Regions from separate parts of the Sporosarcina trichiuri genome, predicted to be linked through region 2. Evidence: riboswitches for the same ligand, from Rfam matches in the RefSeq annotation. Region 2 holds a riboswitch; each other region holds the start of a gene.
What was found. A riboswitch is a leader RNA that binds a small molecule or an ion and turns the genes downstream of it on or off. The one in region 2 is predicted to bind S-adenosylmethionine.

Region 1 (5,800 bases), 480 kb from region 2:
GAGACGAACTCATAGCGGCCGTGGAAATTTTCACCGCCCGCAAAGATGTTCGGTGTCGGGATGCCCATATAGGAAATCTGTGAGCCGTCCGTGCCGCCCCGGATCGGTTCGATGACCGGTTCGATGCCGAGATTGCTGAAAGCATCTTTGATGATTTCGATGATTTCCATGTGCGGCATGATCTTTTCACCCATATTATAATATTGGTCTTCCAGTTCAAGCGTGACAGCATCTGGGCCATAGTCGGACTGCATCTGGGCGACCGTATCACGGAACAGCTGTTTCCGGGCTTCGAATGTCTCCTTATCGAAGTAGCGGATAATGTAATCCAGCTCTGTTTTTTCAACTGACCCCTTGATATCCATCAGATGGATGAACCCTTGCCGTCCATCTGTCAGCTCAGGAACCTCCAGTGCCGGCATCGCTGCCTGGAATTCCTGAGCACGCAAAATGGAATTCACCATCTTATCTTTTGCTGTTCCCGGATGGACGTTCGTGCCGCGGAACGTCACCCGCGCGCCCGCTGCGTTGAAGCTTTCATACTGGAGCTCACCAAGAGGCCCGCCGTCCATCGTATAGGCGAAGTCCGCCCCGAATGCCTGGACATCGAATTTATGGGGTCCCCGTCCGATTTCCTCATCCGGTGTGAAGGCGACCCGCAGTTTGCCATGTTTCACTTCAGGATGTGACTGCAAATACGCCATCGCTGTCATGATTTCCGCAATTCCTGCCTTATCATCCGCACCGAGCAGCGTCGTGCCATCCGTTGTGATCAATGTCTGGCCTGTGTAGTTGTTCAGCTCGGGAAACAGCTCGGCTGATAATGTCGTATTTTCGCTGAGGACCAGATCGCGGCCATCATAGTTCTCGTGGATCTGAGGGTTCACATCTTTGCCGGAATAGTCAGGTGACGTGTCGACGTGTGCAAGGAAACCGATGACCGGGACATCTTTGTCCGTGTTGGACGGCAGTGTCGCAAACAGATAGCCGTTCCCATCGAGCGTAATCTCTTCCATCTCCAGTTCTTCGAGTTCGTGTTTCAATACATGCAGCAGGTCCCACTGGCATTCGGTGGATGGAGTCGATGGACTGTTCGGGTCCGACTCGGTGTTGATTTTTGCGTAACGGATGAACCGTTCAGTGACTTGTTCTTTCATAAGCTGGAGTATCCCCTTTCAAAATAGGAAGAATCACTCTGTAAGAGTGTGTGATGCTGCAAAAACAGACAGCAAAAACGGCAGTACGCAGATGCGCTGCCGCTGTGACATGACCGATCAGACTACTGTGTAATTTTTATGGGCAACCACGGTCAGATTGGAGGCTGCTCCGATCTGGACAGCGTCGCTTTCGGAAATTTCCACAATGACGGAGTTATCCAGTATTTTATGGATACTGCCGGAGACATGGACGCCATGCCGCATGAATGAAATCTGTTCACCAGGATGGCGGGCGGAGACGAAATCAGAGACGGGTTGTTCCTTGCGCGGAAAAGCCAAACGAATTCCTCCTCTCGTCGTTACCGACAGTTCACGCTCAGCCGTACAGCTGAGCCGTTCATTTTTACAATCAGTGAAGAAGCGAGTCTGATCGGTTCTCAAAAACAATAAGTACAGAGACAAGTATAACATAATTCGAATAATTTCACGCCATCAGCATTTCTATGCAACTGTTTCATTGACGAAATACGCGATGGGGTATAGAGTGAAGAGAAAAGGAAGGGGACGGTATAGTGGAATACGATGCAAAAGTGGTCAACCGGCTGAAACGGATCGAAGGCCAGATCCGCGGCGTCCTGCGGATGATCGAAGCTGGAGATGACTGCCGCGATGTCGTCACCCAGCTGTCGGCCTCGCGCTCGGGAATCGACCGGACGATCGGCGTGATTGTCAGCAGCAACCTGATCGCCTGCATGGAAGAACAGGAACTGTCCGGATCGCCGGAAGACAAAGAGGCACTGGTCAAGGAAGCCGTCGATCTGCTGGTGAAGAGCCGCTGATCGATGGCTCTTTTTTAACCGGGTAAACATTAGAAATCATCTTTACAATTCTCCTCATCTCTTAATTTGCATCTCAGTCTCCTCTCAGACAGCGGGGTTATGATAATAGCATCCCAACAAGATAAGGAGAGGAACAAGATGAAAAAAACATTGATTACAGCAGTAAGCGCACTGATGCTATCCGCAGGAGGTGCCCAGGCGGCGACATTCGCACACGGCCATCAGGCAGACGGGCAGAGTTCGTACTCGCACGTATCGTACAGCCAGCAAGTGAACCAGGACATTACAGGATTCGAGGAATACGCATCAATCGCCTCCGTCATCGATCCATCAAGCTTCACGGTACGCGTAACGGAAAACAATGTTTCCAACCGGGTCATCCTTTTCTCCGACAATTATGGACGTACGCAGTATAAGAGTGTGTTCGTGAAGAAGACAGGTCTTCTGAAAGTCATCAGCCAAAAAGGCGGCGGTGTCCTGCTCCAGACAACAGTGACAGGAAACACAGCAGCTCCGGAAGCGAAACCGGACCAGAAACCCGCACAGCCGGCAAGCACGATCAGCAGCCTGCCTGAGTACAAGACACTTGCTGCGCATGTCGACATTAGCGGTCTGGCACCTGCCGTTGTTTCCGATAACTACAACAACCGCACAATCCTGCTGAAAGATGCGAATGGCCGCGGCCAGTACAAGAGCATCTTCGTAAAACGCACGAACATGCTCAAAATCGTTGATTTGAATGGCGGCCAGATTTTCTACGGTGCTGCCGAGTAATGAATGTCACCTGCATACCGCGTCCAATGACGCCCGGTATGCGGGTTTTTCTATTTGCGGAAGCAGCCGCCTTGAAGAGGATCGGGCACGGCGTTGATTGGCTGAATACGAAACTGTCAAATTATTTTGAGTAACCTGTTGACTTTCTGATTTTACGTGTGTATACTCGTTTCCAAGATGGAAAACTGAATAAGTCACAAACTCTTATCAAGAGCGGCGGAGGGACTAGGCCCTGCGATGCCCGGCAACCGGCAAGCATACCAGCTTGCAAAGGTGCTACTTCCTACAGATCCAGTGATCTGAAAGATAAGGGGAAGTGCCAGCAATGGCGGTCCTCTTCTATTTTCAGAAGGGGGCTTTTTCGTTTTCCCCCACCCGTCCGGTGTGCACAGTTCCATCAAAACTACTTTCCGGAGGTTAGGTATATGACAAATCTTCAACCCGAAACACAGCTGCTTCACGGCGGCCAGCAGCCTGATCCGACAACAGGCTCCCGTGCAGTCCCGATTCATCGGACGACATCGTTCGTATTCAAGGATACGGAGCAGGCAAGAAACTTGTTCGCCCTTCAGGAAGCCGGCAATATCTACACACGGATCACGAATCCGACAGTTGCCGTTTTCGAAGAGCGGATTGCATTGCTGGAAGGCGGTACTGCGGCTGTCGCTTTGTCGTCCGGAATGGCGGCCATCGCCTTCTCCATCCTGAATATCGCGGAAGCGGGGGATGAAATCGTAGCGGCGGCCAATCTGTATGGCGGCACCTATAACCTGTTCGCGATCACGCTGCCGAAATACGGGATCACCGTGAAATTTGTCGACTCGGCCGATCCGGATAACTTCCGGAATGCCATTACGGAAAAGACGAAAGGGATCTTCGCCGAAACGATCGGCAACCCGAGCCTGCAGGTGCTCGATATCGAACGTGTCGCGGACATCGCCCACGAAAACGGCATTCCGTTCCTGATCGATAACACATTTGCGTCCCCATACGGATGCAATCCGATCGAATTCGGAGCGGATGTCGTCATCCATTCGGCAACGAAGTGGATCGGCGGCCACGGCACTACAATCGGCGGCGTTGTCGTCGATGCAGGCAAATTCGATTGGACACAGGGCCGGTTCCCCGGCTTCACGGAACCGGATGAATCCTATCACGGCCTCCGGTACGGCATCGACACGGCAAACGCTGCATTTGCGACGAAACTCCGGGTACAGGGTCTTCGGGATTTCGGGCCCTGCCTCGATCCGGACAGTGCCTTCAACTTCCTCCAGGGACTGGAAACGCTCCATCTGCGGATCCAGCGGCACGGGGAGAATGCACGTCAAGTGGCCGAGTTCCTGTCTTCGCATCCATCTGTCGAATGGGTGACATTCACCGGCCTCGACAGCCATCCGACAGCGGAACAGGCGAAGAAGTATCTGAAGAACGGCGCCGGCTCCATGATCGTCTTCGGGATCAAAGGAGGGCGCGATGCCGGCCGGCGGGTGATCGACAACGTCACGCTGTGGTCTCATGTGGCCAATGTCGGCGATGCAAAGTCGCTCATCATCCATCCGGCCTCGACGACCCACCAGCAGCTCTCTGCGGAAGACTTGAAAAACTCAGGAGTGACTGAAGAACTCATCCGTTTGTCAGTCGGTCTCGAGTCCGTGGATGACATCATTGCCGACCTGAAGCAGGCGATCGAAAAGGCGGCGCCGGTCAGCGTCTGAATAGAAAACACCCGGGTTCCCCATTCGGAACCCGGGTGTTCTTTATTTACGATGATGGTGTCTGTGCGGAAGCGACTCATTGCCGAGCTCCTTGAACAGGGAGTACACCATCAGCAGGATGATGAACGAAAACGGCAGTGCCGCAATGATGATCGTATTTTGCAAAGCGTCGAGTCCGCCGACGGACAGCAGTACGAGCGCGATAGAGGACTGCAGCAGCCCCCAGATGATCTTGACGCTGTTCGGCGGCGTCAGCGAACCGTATGTCGACTGCATGCCGAGGACGAATGTCGCCGAGTCCGCCGAGGTGATGAAGAACGAGGCAATCAGCAGTATCGCAAATCCTGAAGTGATAGCAGCCCAGGGAAGCTGGCTGAACATCTGGAAGATGACGATCTCCGTATCCACGGAAGCCAGGTCGAAAGAGCCTGACTTTTGGATTTCGATTGCAGTCGTCCCGAACGCCGCAAACCAGATGAAGCTGAGGAGGCTCGGTGCAAGCAGCACTCCCACCATGAACTCACGGATTGTACGGCCTTTCGAAACACGGGCGATGAACATACTGACGAACGGCGCCCAGGAGATCCACCATGCCCAGTAGAAGATCGTCCATACATCAAGCCACTCGCGGTTGCCTGCATTGAGCGGTGATGTACTCAGGCTTAGGTCTATGAAGTTCGAGAAATAACCACCGATCGAGTCCGTGAAAATGTTCATGATCAGCAGCGTCGGCCCGAGAATCAGGATGAAGCCGAGAAGCGCCAGTGCGAGAACAAGATTCGTATTGGACAGATACCGGATCCCCTTGCTGAGACCGGACCAGGCGGAAAAGATGAACAGCACGGTGACGACCGAAATGATGATGAACTGGGACCGGATGCCGATCTCGAAGCCGAACAGGTAATGCAGTCCGGCGTTAATTTGGACAGCGCCGAAGCCGAGAGAAGTGGCTACGCCGAAAGACGTTGCAAAGACAGCGAGGACGTCGATGACCGTACCCCAGGGGCCTTTCATTTTATCGCCAAAAATCGGCTTCAGTGTTGAAGAAATTAACCCCGGCTCCTCTTTGCGGAATTGGAAGTAGGCAAGTGCCAGTGCAACAATTCCATACAAAGCCCAGACATGGATACCATAGTGGAAGAAAGTCTGCCGCATCGATTCACGGAAAGCTGCATTCGTCCCAGGTTCAGCGGTTGCCGGATTGACGGCAAAATGGGAGAGCGGTTCAGCTGCCCCGTAGAAGACGAGCCCGATCCCCATTCCGGCGGAGAACAGCATGGCAATCCAGGTGACCGTTGAAAACTGCGGGCGGTCG
Region 2 (5,800 bases):
CAGGAAGTCAAGATCCCGGGGGTCATCCACATTCCGCTCGGCCTTCTGGAATTCAAGCTCCAGGACCTGCCGAAAGAGGACACATACGTGCTTATCTGCCGATCGGGCGGACGCAGCGGTCGCGCTGCACAACTGCTCGAAAGCCGGGGGTACGATGTCATGAATATGACAGGCGGCATGCTCGACTGGAACGGACCTACAGAATAAAACAGATAAAAGAAATGAGGAATCATCATGACAAACCGCACAGCCATCATCGCGTCGAACGGCAGCCTGTTCGATGCGTACAAAGTATTCAATATCGCAACCGCTGCAGCTGCGAGCGAGCACGAAACAGCAATCTTTTTCACTTTCGAAGGACTGAACTTCATCCACAAACAGGCGTCCGCACAGCTGCCGATGCCGGAGGGGAAGGAGCATTTCGCGGAAGGGTTCGCGAAGGCGAACGTGCCGGGAATCCCTGAACTGATCGCGATGGCACAGGAGCTGGACGTGAAGTTCATCGCCTGCCAGATGACGATGGATGTCATGGGACTGACGGAAGAGGATATGGTCGATGGGATACAAGTGGGCGGTGCCGCAGCATTTTTGGAGTTCGCCAAGGATGCGGACGTCACCCTCGCATTCTGATATGGAAAGGGGAAGACGGATATGACAGTAACAGCCATGAGTCCGAAAGAGGCGGCTGCACGGAGCATCGGAAAACAGCCGCTCCATATCGTGGACGTCCGGAACGAAGAAGCGTTCGCCGACTGGAAACTGGAGGGGGAAGCGTTCACGTACGTGAACAGACCCTATTTCGATCTGCTTGACGGTGTGGAGGAATTTGCCGCCGCGCTGCCGGAGGACCGCGAGCTGCTCGTCGTCTGTGCGAAGGAGGGTTCTTCCAAGCTGATTGCCGAAATGCTGTCGGAGGCAGGCCGTGATGCCGCCTATCTTGAAGGTGGTATGAGTGCGTGGAGCGAGTACCTTGCGCCAGTGAAAGTGGCGGACCTTGCGAGCGGCGGTTCGCTGCACCAGTTCGTCCGGCTCGGGAAAGGGTGCCTGTCGTACATGGTGATCGACGGAGGGAAAGCTGCCGTGATCGATGCAGTCCGTGTGACCGATGTGTTCACCGGGTTTGCGGAAGAACGCGGAGCCGTCATCGAACACGTGCTGGACACCCATCTGCATGCCGACCACATTTCGGGAGGGCGGGCGATTGCCGAAAAGACCGGCGCCGCCTACTATCTGCCGGAAGCGGATGCGGGTGAAGTCGTCTTTGACTACTATAAGCTTGAAGACGGTATGCAGCTGCAGGTCGGAAATACGATGATCGAAGCAATATACTCGCCGGGGCATACGAACGGCTCGACGTCCTTCATCGTGGATGGGTCATATTTGCTGACGGGGGACATCCTGTTCGTGGATTCCATCGGCCGTCCGGACCTCGCGGGCAAGGCGGACGACTGGGTCGGTGATCTGCGCACAACATTGTACGAACGATATAGGAATCTGTCCGGTGAGCTGACGGTGCTGCCGGCCCACTTCATGGAGATGAACGAAGTGAATGCAAATGGAACGGTGGCGAAGCGCCTGGACTCGCTATTTTCGGATAACCACGGATTGGCTGTCGATGAGGAAGCGGAGTTCCGGAAACTCGTGACAGAGAACCTGCCGCCGCAGCCGAATGCCTATCAGGAAATCCGGAAGACCAACATGGGGATCCTATCCCCGGACGAAGAGTTGCAAAAGGAAATGGAGATCGGGCCAAACCGCTGTGCGGTCCGGTAACAAAACCAATCGAGGAGGAATTCAATATGGAAGCGAACTTATTTTTGGATGCAACAGGGCTGTCGTGCCCGATGCCGATCGTCAAGACACGTAACGCGATGAAAGAACTGCAGGCGGGGGAAATCCTGGAAGTCCGGACGACGGACAAAGGGGCGATTGCAGACCTGACGGCATGGACGCGCTCCGGAGGGCACGAACTGCTCGAACAGACGGAAACTGACGGCGTGCTGACGTTCTTCATCCGAAAAGGAAACTGATGACAAGCAGCTGACAGGAAAGGGGAGGGGACGATGACAGTTACACTGATTGCCGTGCTGTTCGTGATCGGGTTCGCCGGCTCATTCCTGTCCGGGATGGCGGGGATCGGCGGTGCGATCGTGAAATATCCGATGCTGCTGTACATCCCGCCGCTGTTCGGATTGTCCGCGTTCACCGCACATGAGGTGAGCGGCATCACGGCGGTGGAGATCTTTTTCGCCTCCATCGCGGGTGTGTTCGCCTACCGCGGAACGGGGCTGCTGCACAGACAACTGATCCTCTGGATGGGGGGCGCCGTCATCCTCGGCAGTTTCCTCGGCGGTTTGGGGTCCGGTTATTTGTCGGAGCAGACGGTGAATCTCGTCTACGGCGTCCTGGCCGCAGCGGCTGCCGTGCTGCTGTTCATCCCCCGGAAGAAGACCGAGGACCGGCCTGCGGAGGAGGTCACGTTCAATAAGTGGCTGGCCGCCGGTATTGCGTTCGTGATCGGTGCGGCTTCCGGGGTTGTCGGGGCAGGCGGGGCGTTCATCCTCGTACCGGTCATGCTGGCGGTGTTCACGGTGCCTGTCCGGATTGCGGCAGCTTCGTCGCTTGCCATCACATTCTTGTCGTCGATCGGCTCGGCGGCCGGTAAGATTGCAACCGGCCAGATCCTCTGGGGGCCCGCAGCGGTGCTGATCGCCGCAGCGCTCATCGCGTCCCCGCTCGGTGCGAAAGCCGCGCGGAAGACGGATCCCCGTATCATCAAATGGATCCTCGCGGTACTGGTGCTGGCGACAGCGGTCAATATATGGAGCGGTTTGCTGTAACTGATGCCGGCTGACTGGTAGACTGGAACACGGAATTCATCCAGACCGGAGGCCATTATGACGAATCGCAACAAAGGGATCTTACTATTGCTCGCATCGGCGTTCGGCTTCTCCCTCATGACGGCGTTCGTCAAGCTGTCGGGGGATGTGCCGACGATGCAGAAAACGATTTTCCGGAATGGCGTATCCATGGTGATTGCCTTCTTTTTTGTGGTCCATTTCAAGGAGCGGCTGTTCGGCCGCCGTGAGAACCAGGGCCTGCTGTTGCTGCGTTCCGCACTTGGTGCGCTCGGCATCATCCTGTTCTTCTATGCTATCGACCATCTCGTGCTGGCGGATGCGGACATGCTCAATAAGATGAGTCCGTTCTTCACGATCGTGTTCGCGGCGGTCTTTTTGAAGGAGCACGTCAAACCGTTCCAGGTGTACAGCATCCTCGTAGCGTTCCTCGGCACGCTGTTCATCATCAAACCGTCATTCTCGCTCGACATCGTGCCGTATGCGGCCGGCATTTTGTCGGCTGTGTTTGCAGGAGCTGCGTATACGGTGCTCCGCGCACTCGGCAGCCGGGAGCAGTTCTATACGGTCGTGTTTTACTTCTCAGGTTTCACGACAGTTGTGCTGCTGCCGTTCGTGCTGTGGACGTATGAGCCGATGAGTCTGCAGCAGACGATCTATCTGCTGCTGGCCGGGGTGTTCGCGACGATCGGCCAGTTCGGGATCACGCTCGCCTACAAGTTCGCACCGGCGAAGGAGATTTCGGTGTTCAACTATTTCACCGTCGTGTTCTCGGCGATCCTCGGCTTCTTCCTGCTCGGCCAGATCCCCGATTTGTACAGTTTCATCGGCTACTTCATCATCTTCGGTGCGTCGCTGTACATGTTTTTACGGAACCGCGGCGGCGAGGAAGTGCCGGCGGAGCTTGCGAAGAAATGACGCGATGCAATTGATAAACCCCCGTTCTGTGGAATCGATCCACGGAACGGGGGTTTTTCTGTTCATTTCTTCAGCTGTTCGGCGGCTGTCCCGAAGACGTCCTGCAGAAGGTCATTTTTGCGGCGCTCGATTTCCCGCTGGAGGTCGTCCGCCTGCTGCTGCAGCTCGGTGATCTTTTCCAGTTCTTTGCGGATCGCTTTCTTCGACAGCAGATCGCCCTGATCGAAATAGTCGATGTCCGCCTGCACCCGGGCGAGCGTCTGGTGGCGTTTCATGACGCCGGCCATGCTCGTCGGCTGCTTTCGCTGCGCCTTCTCCTTTTCTGCGTACAATTCCTCGATCGTCATCATATCGGTCACTCCTTCTGGATTTGCTGAACAAAAAACCCTCCCCCCGAAAGAGAAGAGCTGCAGTGTGCGCAAATTCCCCTCATCGGCCAGGTTTCCCTGTTGGCAGCAGCACCTTGCGCAAGCGCAGGTTGCTGAGACGTCATCGGGCCAAGTCCCTCGGTCTCTCTGGATAAGAAAAGAGTCGTTCATTCAGTTGAATCCAGTGTAGCACGGAAAGCAGCGTGCGGCAATGGGGCTGTCCGTGGACATATCGGACAGATCGGGGGTTGTATCGGACAGTTGGCGGGATGTATCGGACACATCACCGGGAGTATCGGACAAATGGCGCTGTATATCGGACATTTCGCTGAATTCATCGGCATCCAGGCACAATTCAGAGGGGAATCCCTTGCTCGCCGGCGACTTGTTATGATGGCGAACTCAGCAAACAGCAGGCATGGCTCCTAAGCACTAATTCTGAAAACTTAATTGACAACGATTCTCATTATCAATTATACTCTCAATTATTGAGATTCATTATCAATTACATAATAGGGGGAATGGAAATGAGGAAAACACTATTGGCAGCAGCCACCGCTGCAGGGCTGTTATTGCTTGCGGCGTGTGGTGCTGCGGACAACAATCAGGACAGCGGGAAAGAGCCGGATGTCTCTGCTGAAACAGCAGCCGCATCTGTACAGACTTCTCAATCTCTAGATGTAAATGAGAATGGAACGATAGAATTCCAGGATGCAGCAGGCGAGACGGTTTCATTCGAGGAGGCACCGGCATCTGCAGCGGCACTCAGCGGAGGGGATCTCGACATGCTGCTTGCGCTTGGCGCGAATGTCGTCGGCCGCCCGTCTTCCCAAGGGCCGGCTGCTGATGAACTGAAAGAGATCCAGGAGATCGGCAATCCGCACCAGCCGAACTTCGAGAAGATCGCGGAAGTGCACCCGGACGTGCTCGTCGCGTCCGCGAGTTTCAAGCAGCATGCGGCGAATCTCGAAGCACAGGGAACGAAAGTTGTCTACACAGCGGCCAATTCGGTCGATGACATCCTGCAGACGATCGGCAACTTCGGTCAGATGCTCGGCAAACAGGACGAAGCGGAGGAGCTGACAATGCAGATCGAGGATAAGATGGACCAGGCGGCGGGTCAGGCTGAGAAGAGAGGTGTCAAGACGCTGCTCGTGTACGGTGCGCCAGGCTCCTACCTCGCTGCGCTTCCGAACTCCCTGTCGGGGGATCTGCTGGAACGCGCAGGCGGGGAGAATATCGCTTCCGATTTGCCGAAAGAGGACAACTACCCGCAGTATGCGAGCCTGAGCACGGAAAAGATCATCGAGCGCAACCCGGAAGCGGTCATGCTCATCACGCACGGGGATCCGGAAGCGGTGAAGTCCGCATTCGAAGGGGAGATGGCGAAGAATCCGGCATGGAAAAACCTCGATGCAGTTAAGAACGGCAAGGTGACTGTACTGCCATCCCATCTGTTCGGCACGAACCCGGGGACGAAAGTGGCGGACGCGTTTGACGTGATGATTGAAAGCCTGAAGGAAGCGGAAGCCAAATGATCGCAGCCGGAGAACAGCGGACCGCCTGTAGTCCCGCACGTATCCATCCGCTCGCAAAACGGCGTGCAGCCGTACTGATCTCAGGGGCTGTCCTGCTCGTCATCGCGGCAGCGGTCAG
Region 3 (5,800 bases), 840 kb from region 2:
GAATACGACAATCCATGAACCGACTGCCAGAAAAGCCATCCCTTCCGACAGGACCGATACAAACGGCAGCTGAAGCGCTTTTGAAAACTGGAATGTTCCGGCTGTGTACATGGCCAGCGGGAACACCATACTCCAGATCTGCGGATTGTAGCGGATCGGCGGACGGTGGAATCCATAATGCCAGATCGTCAGGATCACCAGCAGAGGGATCCACCAGGTGCCTGTAATCCAGAAGAACAGCGTGAATCCTTTCAGGAATGGCGTAATCTCATTGATAAGCGGGAAATACTCGGCATGCAGGATCAGACTGGAACCGGCAAGTGTCGTGATCGCCAAGGCGCCCATGCTGATCCAGTACGGCGGCGATAATTCGCCGTAGGAAAACCGGACAAATGCAAAGCGGTAGAAGATGAGGGCCATCAGCGGGAGATAGAGCATGCTGCCCAGGAAGTACATGGATAACGATGTGAACAAAAGGATGTCCTGATGCTGATGGACAGATGGCGACAGCAGGGTTCCAAGCACAGCAATGGATTGTGTCGCGACAGAGGACAGCAGCCATGTGCCATTGAACCCTTTTTCAAGCGGCGGTTTCTCTTTCCGGATGGTCATCGCCGTGAAAAACGTATACATAATAACAGCCCAGAGGATGAGTGCGGTGAACCAGAGGACTTTCGCTATCATGATGCAGCCGCCTGTCAGCAGCAGCTGGCTCCCGAAGACAGCCGTCCCGGCAACCAGAGTGAAAAAGCCCGCTCCTTTGCTGTGGCTGACGACATCAACCCGCAGTTCACGCGGCCAGCGGAACAGACGTATCAGCGTCATCAGCCAGAGGACCGTATACAGCACTGTATTGACTGCGATCAGAATAGGCGCAAGTCCGTGGAATCCAAGCAGGTTGAGCCCGACTGCGAGAGCGCCCGTAGCCATGACGGAGGCGAAACTGCCTGGAAACAGATGCTTGGCCTGCTTCATCAGTATATCGATCATCGTTCTGTCTCCTTTTTCGTCTGAGAATAATTACACTATTCCCCACTCAGCAGCCGGCAAGCCTGAAAACGCTGAAAACCCGCCTGCGGCAATAGCAGGCGGGTGCATGGAACGCATTTACAGTGACCGGCGGATTTTGAGGATGCGCACCATCCGATGGCCGAATATGCCGGCAAGGACTGCCAAAATGACATCTTTCGGGATTGTCGGAAGCATCCAGATCCAGGCGATTTTATACGTGAATGCATCCGGCGCGGCTGCCCAGAGCTTGTACGCCGCGTACATCCAGTTCGTGCCGATCGCATAGTTGATGACGAATCCGATAAGTGCTGCAGCGATGAAGGCAGGCAGGGTGCCTTTCTTCTCGACGATTTTACCGGCAGCGTATGCCACAGCTATGAAGGAAAGGATAAAGCCGAATTGTGTACTGACGACCGTACTGAAACCTCCGCCGAATTTTGCGAAGACCGGCGCGCCGGCCAGGCCGATCGCCATATATACCGTCATGGCGGCAGCGCCGTAGCGGCTTCCGAGAAGCAGGCCGGCCAACGTCGCGAAAAACGTCTGCAGCGTGATCGGCACGCCGCTGACCGCCATCGCGGGTATGAAGTACGTAATATTCGCCCCGATCATCATCAAAGCCGCGAACATGGCGGAATAGACGAGGCCGAGTGTACCGGATATCGTTTTCGACCGGTTCGGTTTCATTGCTGCTGTTGTTCCCATCCCAGACACCCCTTAACTATTTGTATGGATTAAGAATAAGTGTCTTTTGGATTTGTGTCAACTCAATTTTAACTTAGGTTGACTCAATTTCAGTCAAAAAAAACGGACAGGCGCTTCCCCGTCCGTCAGCGGCGCTCCCCTTCGTCTTTCGGGAACAGGAAAAATGAAATGACCCCGCTGACGATCATCGCGCCTATCGTTATATACAATCTGGACATGACGGGCACATCCGTATAATTTCTGCTTAGCATCACCCAGGCGATCCCGCCGACCAGCAGCGCAATCGGGATGATGAATTTAAACGCCCGCATAGCAATCCCCTTTCCGTACTTGTCCACCAGTTTACCATATCCGGCCGGGGATGGGACAGGGCCGTATACCTCTTTCCTCCGATCACCGGCTGCCATGATGGAGACATCAATTCGTCTATTGACGGAACTCTCAAACAACGGTATGATATGTTCAATAATTATTACAACTGAATAGTCATTCTTATCAAGAGAAGCGGAGGGACTGGCCCTGTGATGCTTCAGCAACCAGCCATATGGTCAGGTGCTAATTCCAGCGGATACAGGATCCGGCAGATGAGGAGAAGACAATCATTATACAGATGACAAAGCCTTCTTCGTTTTGCGAAAAGGCTTTTTTTCTATTCACTGCTTCAGCGCACTGCCGCAAGAAAGGACGGATGATCAGATGGACTTATTGGAACGCTTGAAAAACGAAGTGCTCGTCGGCGATGGCGCAATGGGGACCTTGCTGTACGCCGAAGGGCATGATTTCTGTTACGAACAGCTGAATGTGGAGAAACCGGAACTGATCGGAGACATCCACCGGCAGTACATCGCTGCCGGCGCGGATATCATCCAGACGAACACCTACAGCGCCAATGCGGTGAAACTCGCCCGGTACGGCCTGGAGCACCGTGTCAGGGAATTCAACGAAGCGGGCATCGCCATCGCAAAGGAAGCTGCCGAAGCCGGCGGTCAGTACATACTCGGCACCATCGGCGGGCTGCGCAGTGTCGGTAAGAACGAAGTCTCTCCCGAAGAAGTGCCGGCGATCGTCCGGCAGCAGGCGGAAGTGCTGCTCGCCGGCGGTCCGGACGGCCTGCTGCTGGAAACGTACTATGATTTCGATGAACTGAGCGCGGTCGTTACCCAGTTGCGGAAGCTTACAGATATCCCGCTGATCGCGCAAGTGTCCATGCACGAACCCGGGGTGCTGCAGAACGGACTTCAGCTGAATGAGGCGCTGCACCGTCTCGAGTCTCTCGGCGCCGATGTGGTCGGTGTCAACTGCCGGCTCGGCCCGTATCACACCATCCAGGCATTCGAAGGGGTCGACCTGCCGGAGAAGGCATTCCTGTCCGCCTATCCGAATGCCAGCCTGCTCGACGTGGAGGACGGCCGGATCGTCTATGTGTCGGAGACGGATTATTACGGGAGAGCGGCAAAGATGCTGCAGGAAGAAGGCGTCCGGCTGATCGGCGGCTGCTGCGGCACGACGCCTGCACACATCTCGGCTGTTAAGACGAGGCTGGCCGGAACGGTGCCGATCTCGGAAAAGAAAACTGCAGAGCGTAAACCGGTCATCATCCGTGAACCGGAGCCGGCCCGCTATGAGCCGCTGCACGAGAAAGCGAAGCGTGAACGGACGATCCTCGTGGAGCTGGATACACCGAGGCACCTGGAGACGGAAAACTACCTGGAAGGCGCAAGACAGCTGAAAAAGGCAGGTGCGGACGCCGTAACGATGGCGGATAACTCCCTCGCCTCCCCGCGCATCAGCAATGTGGCCATGGCGTCCCTCGTGAAGCATCAGGATGATGTCCGGCCGCTCGTGCACATCACATGCCGCGACCGCAACCTGATCGGACTGCAGTCCCATCTGATGGGGCTTGATGCACTTGGTATCCACGATATTCTCGCAGTGACCGGGGATCCGACGAAAATCGGGGACTTCCCCGGGGCGACCAGTGTCTATGATGTATCGAGCATGGAGCTGTTCCAACTCATCAAACAGCTGAACAAAGGGATTTCCTTCTCCGGCAGACCGCTGCGCAAAAAAGCGAATTTCTCGGTTGCGGGCGCCTTCAATCCGAATGTCCGTGTCGTGGAGCGCGCGGTCAAGCGGCTGGAGAAGAAGATTGAGAACGGCGCGGATTATTTCATCTCCCAGCCGGTCTATACGAAAGAGAAGATCATCGAGATCCATGAAGCGGTCAGCCATCTCGAAACACCGATCTTCCTCGGAATCATGCCGCTGACGAACAGCCGCAATGCCGAGTTCCTCCATCACGAAGTGCCGGGCATCAAACTGTCCGATGACGTGCTCGCGCGCATGAAGGATTGCGGGGATGACCGGGAGGCAGCCACAGCGGAAGGGCTCCGCATCGCCAAGGAACTGATCGACACAGCGGCAGGACTCTTTAACGGGATCTATCTGATCACACCATTCCTGCGCTATGACATGACAGCTGAACTGATCCGCTATATAAAAGAAATCGACGCCGAAGCAGAAAGGGAGATGCACCATGCCGCAATCACGCATTGAGACAGAACTGAAGAAGAGGATACTGGTCATGGACGGCGCGATGGGCACGATGCTGCAGAACGCGGACCTGACTGCGGAAGATTTCGGCGGCGACGCCTTCGAAGGCTGTAACGAGTATTTGAACCTGACGAAGCCTGAAGTGCTCAGGAAGATCCACCGGGAATACCTCGAGGCAGGCGCCGATATCATTTGTACGAATACGTTCGGCGGAACACCTGTCGTCCTGGATGATTATGACCTTGGCAGTCGTGCGGAGGAGATCAACCGGAGAGGGGCGGAGCTCGCCCGCAGTGCGGCCGACAACTATTCGTCACCTGAACAGCCGAGATTCGTCGCAGGGGCGATGGGTCCGACGACAAAGACACTGTACGTGACGGGCGGTATTACGTTCGACCGGCTGGCAGATGACTTCTATGTCCAGGCGAAAGGGCTGATCGAAGGCGGCGCTGACCTGCTGCTAATGGAGACGAGCCAGGATATGCTGAACGTCAAAGCGGGAACGGTCGGCATCCGGCGGGCGTTCGAAGAGACCGGCCGTGAACTGCCGGTCATGATCTCCGGGACGATCGAACCGATGGGGACAACACTCGCAGGCCAGAGCATCGAAGCGTTCTATGTATCGATCGAACATATCCGGCCGCTGTCCGTCGGGCTGAACTGTGCGACCGGCCCGGAATTCATGACGGACCATCTGCGGTCGCTGTCGGAGCTTGCAACCGGATTCGTCAGCTGTTATCCGAACGCCGGCCTCCCCGATGAAGAAGGGCATTACCACGAATCGCCCGAGTCGTTATCGACCAAGCTGGAAGGCTTCGCCGAAAAGGGCTGGCTGAACATCGTCGGCGGCTGCTGCGGGACAACGCCTGCCCATATCCGGGCGATCCGGCAGGCCGTTGATGGCAAAACACCGCGCACACGGCCTGCCGAGGAGGATGCACACGGGCATGTGGTGTCCGGTATCGAACCGCTCCTCTATGATCCAAGCATGCGCCCGATCCTGGTCGGTGAACGGACGAACGTCATCGGTTCGCGCAAATTCAAACAGCTGATCGCCGATGGCAAGATCGAGGAGGCGGCGGAAATCGCCCGGGCCCAAGTGAAGAATGGCGCACATGTCATCGATGTCTGTCTGGCGAATCCCGATCGCGATGAACTGACGGATATGAGAGACTTCATGCGGGAAGTCGTCAAGAAGGTGAAAGTGCCGTTCGTCATCGACTCGACGGATGAACAGGTCATCGAGGAAGCATTGAAATACTCACAGGGAAAGGCGATCATCAATTCCATCAATCTGGAGGATGGCGAAGAACGCTTCGATGCCGTTCTGCCCATCGTCAAGAAGTACGGTGCCTCGGTCGTCGTCGGGACGATCGATGAAACCGGCATGGCGGTGACGCGTGAGCGGAAACTCGAGATTGCCGAGCGGTCCTATGAACTACTGACGGGTAAGTGGGGGCTCGCGCCCGAAGACATCATCTTCGACCCGCTCGTCTTCCCCGTCGGCACGGGAGACGCGCAATACATCGGA

Region 1: another riboswitch for S-adenosylmethionine. It lies ahead of QWT68_RS11325 (O-acetylhomoserine aminocarboxypropyltransferase/cysteine synthase family protein); the one in region 2 lies ahead of QWT68_RS09145 (hypothetical protein).
Region 3: another riboswitch for S-adenosylmethionine. It lies ahead of QWT68_RS13110 (bifunctional homocysteine S-methyltransferase/methylenetetrahydrofolate reductase); the one in region 2 lies ahead of QWT68_RS09145 (hypothetical protein).

What each region holds. Positions count from the first base shown of each region.
Region 1 is NZ_CP129119.1:2,241,117-2,246,916, reverse strand. Features, by position in the region: gene pepT (peptidase T) at 1-1,157, opposite strand, end outside; gene QWT68_RS11340 (DUF2187 family protein) at 1,275-1,496, opposite strand; gene QWT68_RS11335 (metal-sensitive transcriptional regulator) at 1,730-1,996, shown strand; gene QWT68_RS11330 (hypothetical protein) at 2,135-2,770, shown strand; SAM riboswitch class I at 2,972-3,083, shown strand; gene QWT68_RS11325 (O-acetylhomoserine aminocarboxypropyltransferase/cysteine synthase family protein) at 3,196-4,485, shown strand; gene QWT68_RS11320 (glycine betaine uptake BCCT transporter) at 4,528-5,800, opposite strand, start outside.
Region 2 is NZ_CP129119.1:1,764,548-1,770,347, reverse strand. Features, by position in the region: gene QWT68_RS09175 (rhodanese-like domain-containing protein) at 1-207, shown strand, start outside; gene QWT68_RS09170 (DsrE/DsrF/DrsH-like family protein) at 235-630, shown strand; gene QWT68_RS09165 (MBL fold metallo-hydrolase) at 652-1,773, shown strand; gene QWT68_RS09160 (sulfurtransferase TusA family protein) at 1,800-2,030, shown strand; gene QWT68_RS09155 (sulfite exporter TauE/SafE family protein) at 2,064-2,840, shown strand; gene QWT68_RS09150 (DMT family transporter) at 2,898-3,776, shown strand; gene QWT68_RS09145 (hypothetical protein) at 3,839-4,126, opposite strand; SAM riboswitch class I at 4,203-4,302, opposite strand; gene QWT68_RS09140 (ABC transporter substrate-binding protein) at 4,672-5,682, shown strand; gene QWT68_RS09135 (FecCD family ABC transporter permease) at 5,679-5,800, shown strand, end outside.
Region 3 is NZ_CP129119.1:2,608,527-2,614,326, reverse strand. Features, by position in the region: gene QWT68_RS13125 (tellurite resistance/C4-dicarboxylate transporter family protein) at 1-990, opposite strand, end outside; gene QWT68_RS13120 (biotin transporter BioY) at 1,108-1,716, opposite strand; gene QWT68_RS13115 (hypothetical protein) at 1,842-2,027, opposite strand; SAM riboswitch class I at 2,206-2,307, shown strand; gene QWT68_RS13110 (bifunctional homocysteine S-methyltransferase/methylenetetrahydrofolate reductase) at 2,413-4,272, shown strand; gene metH (methionine synthase) at 4,253-5,800, shown strand, end outside.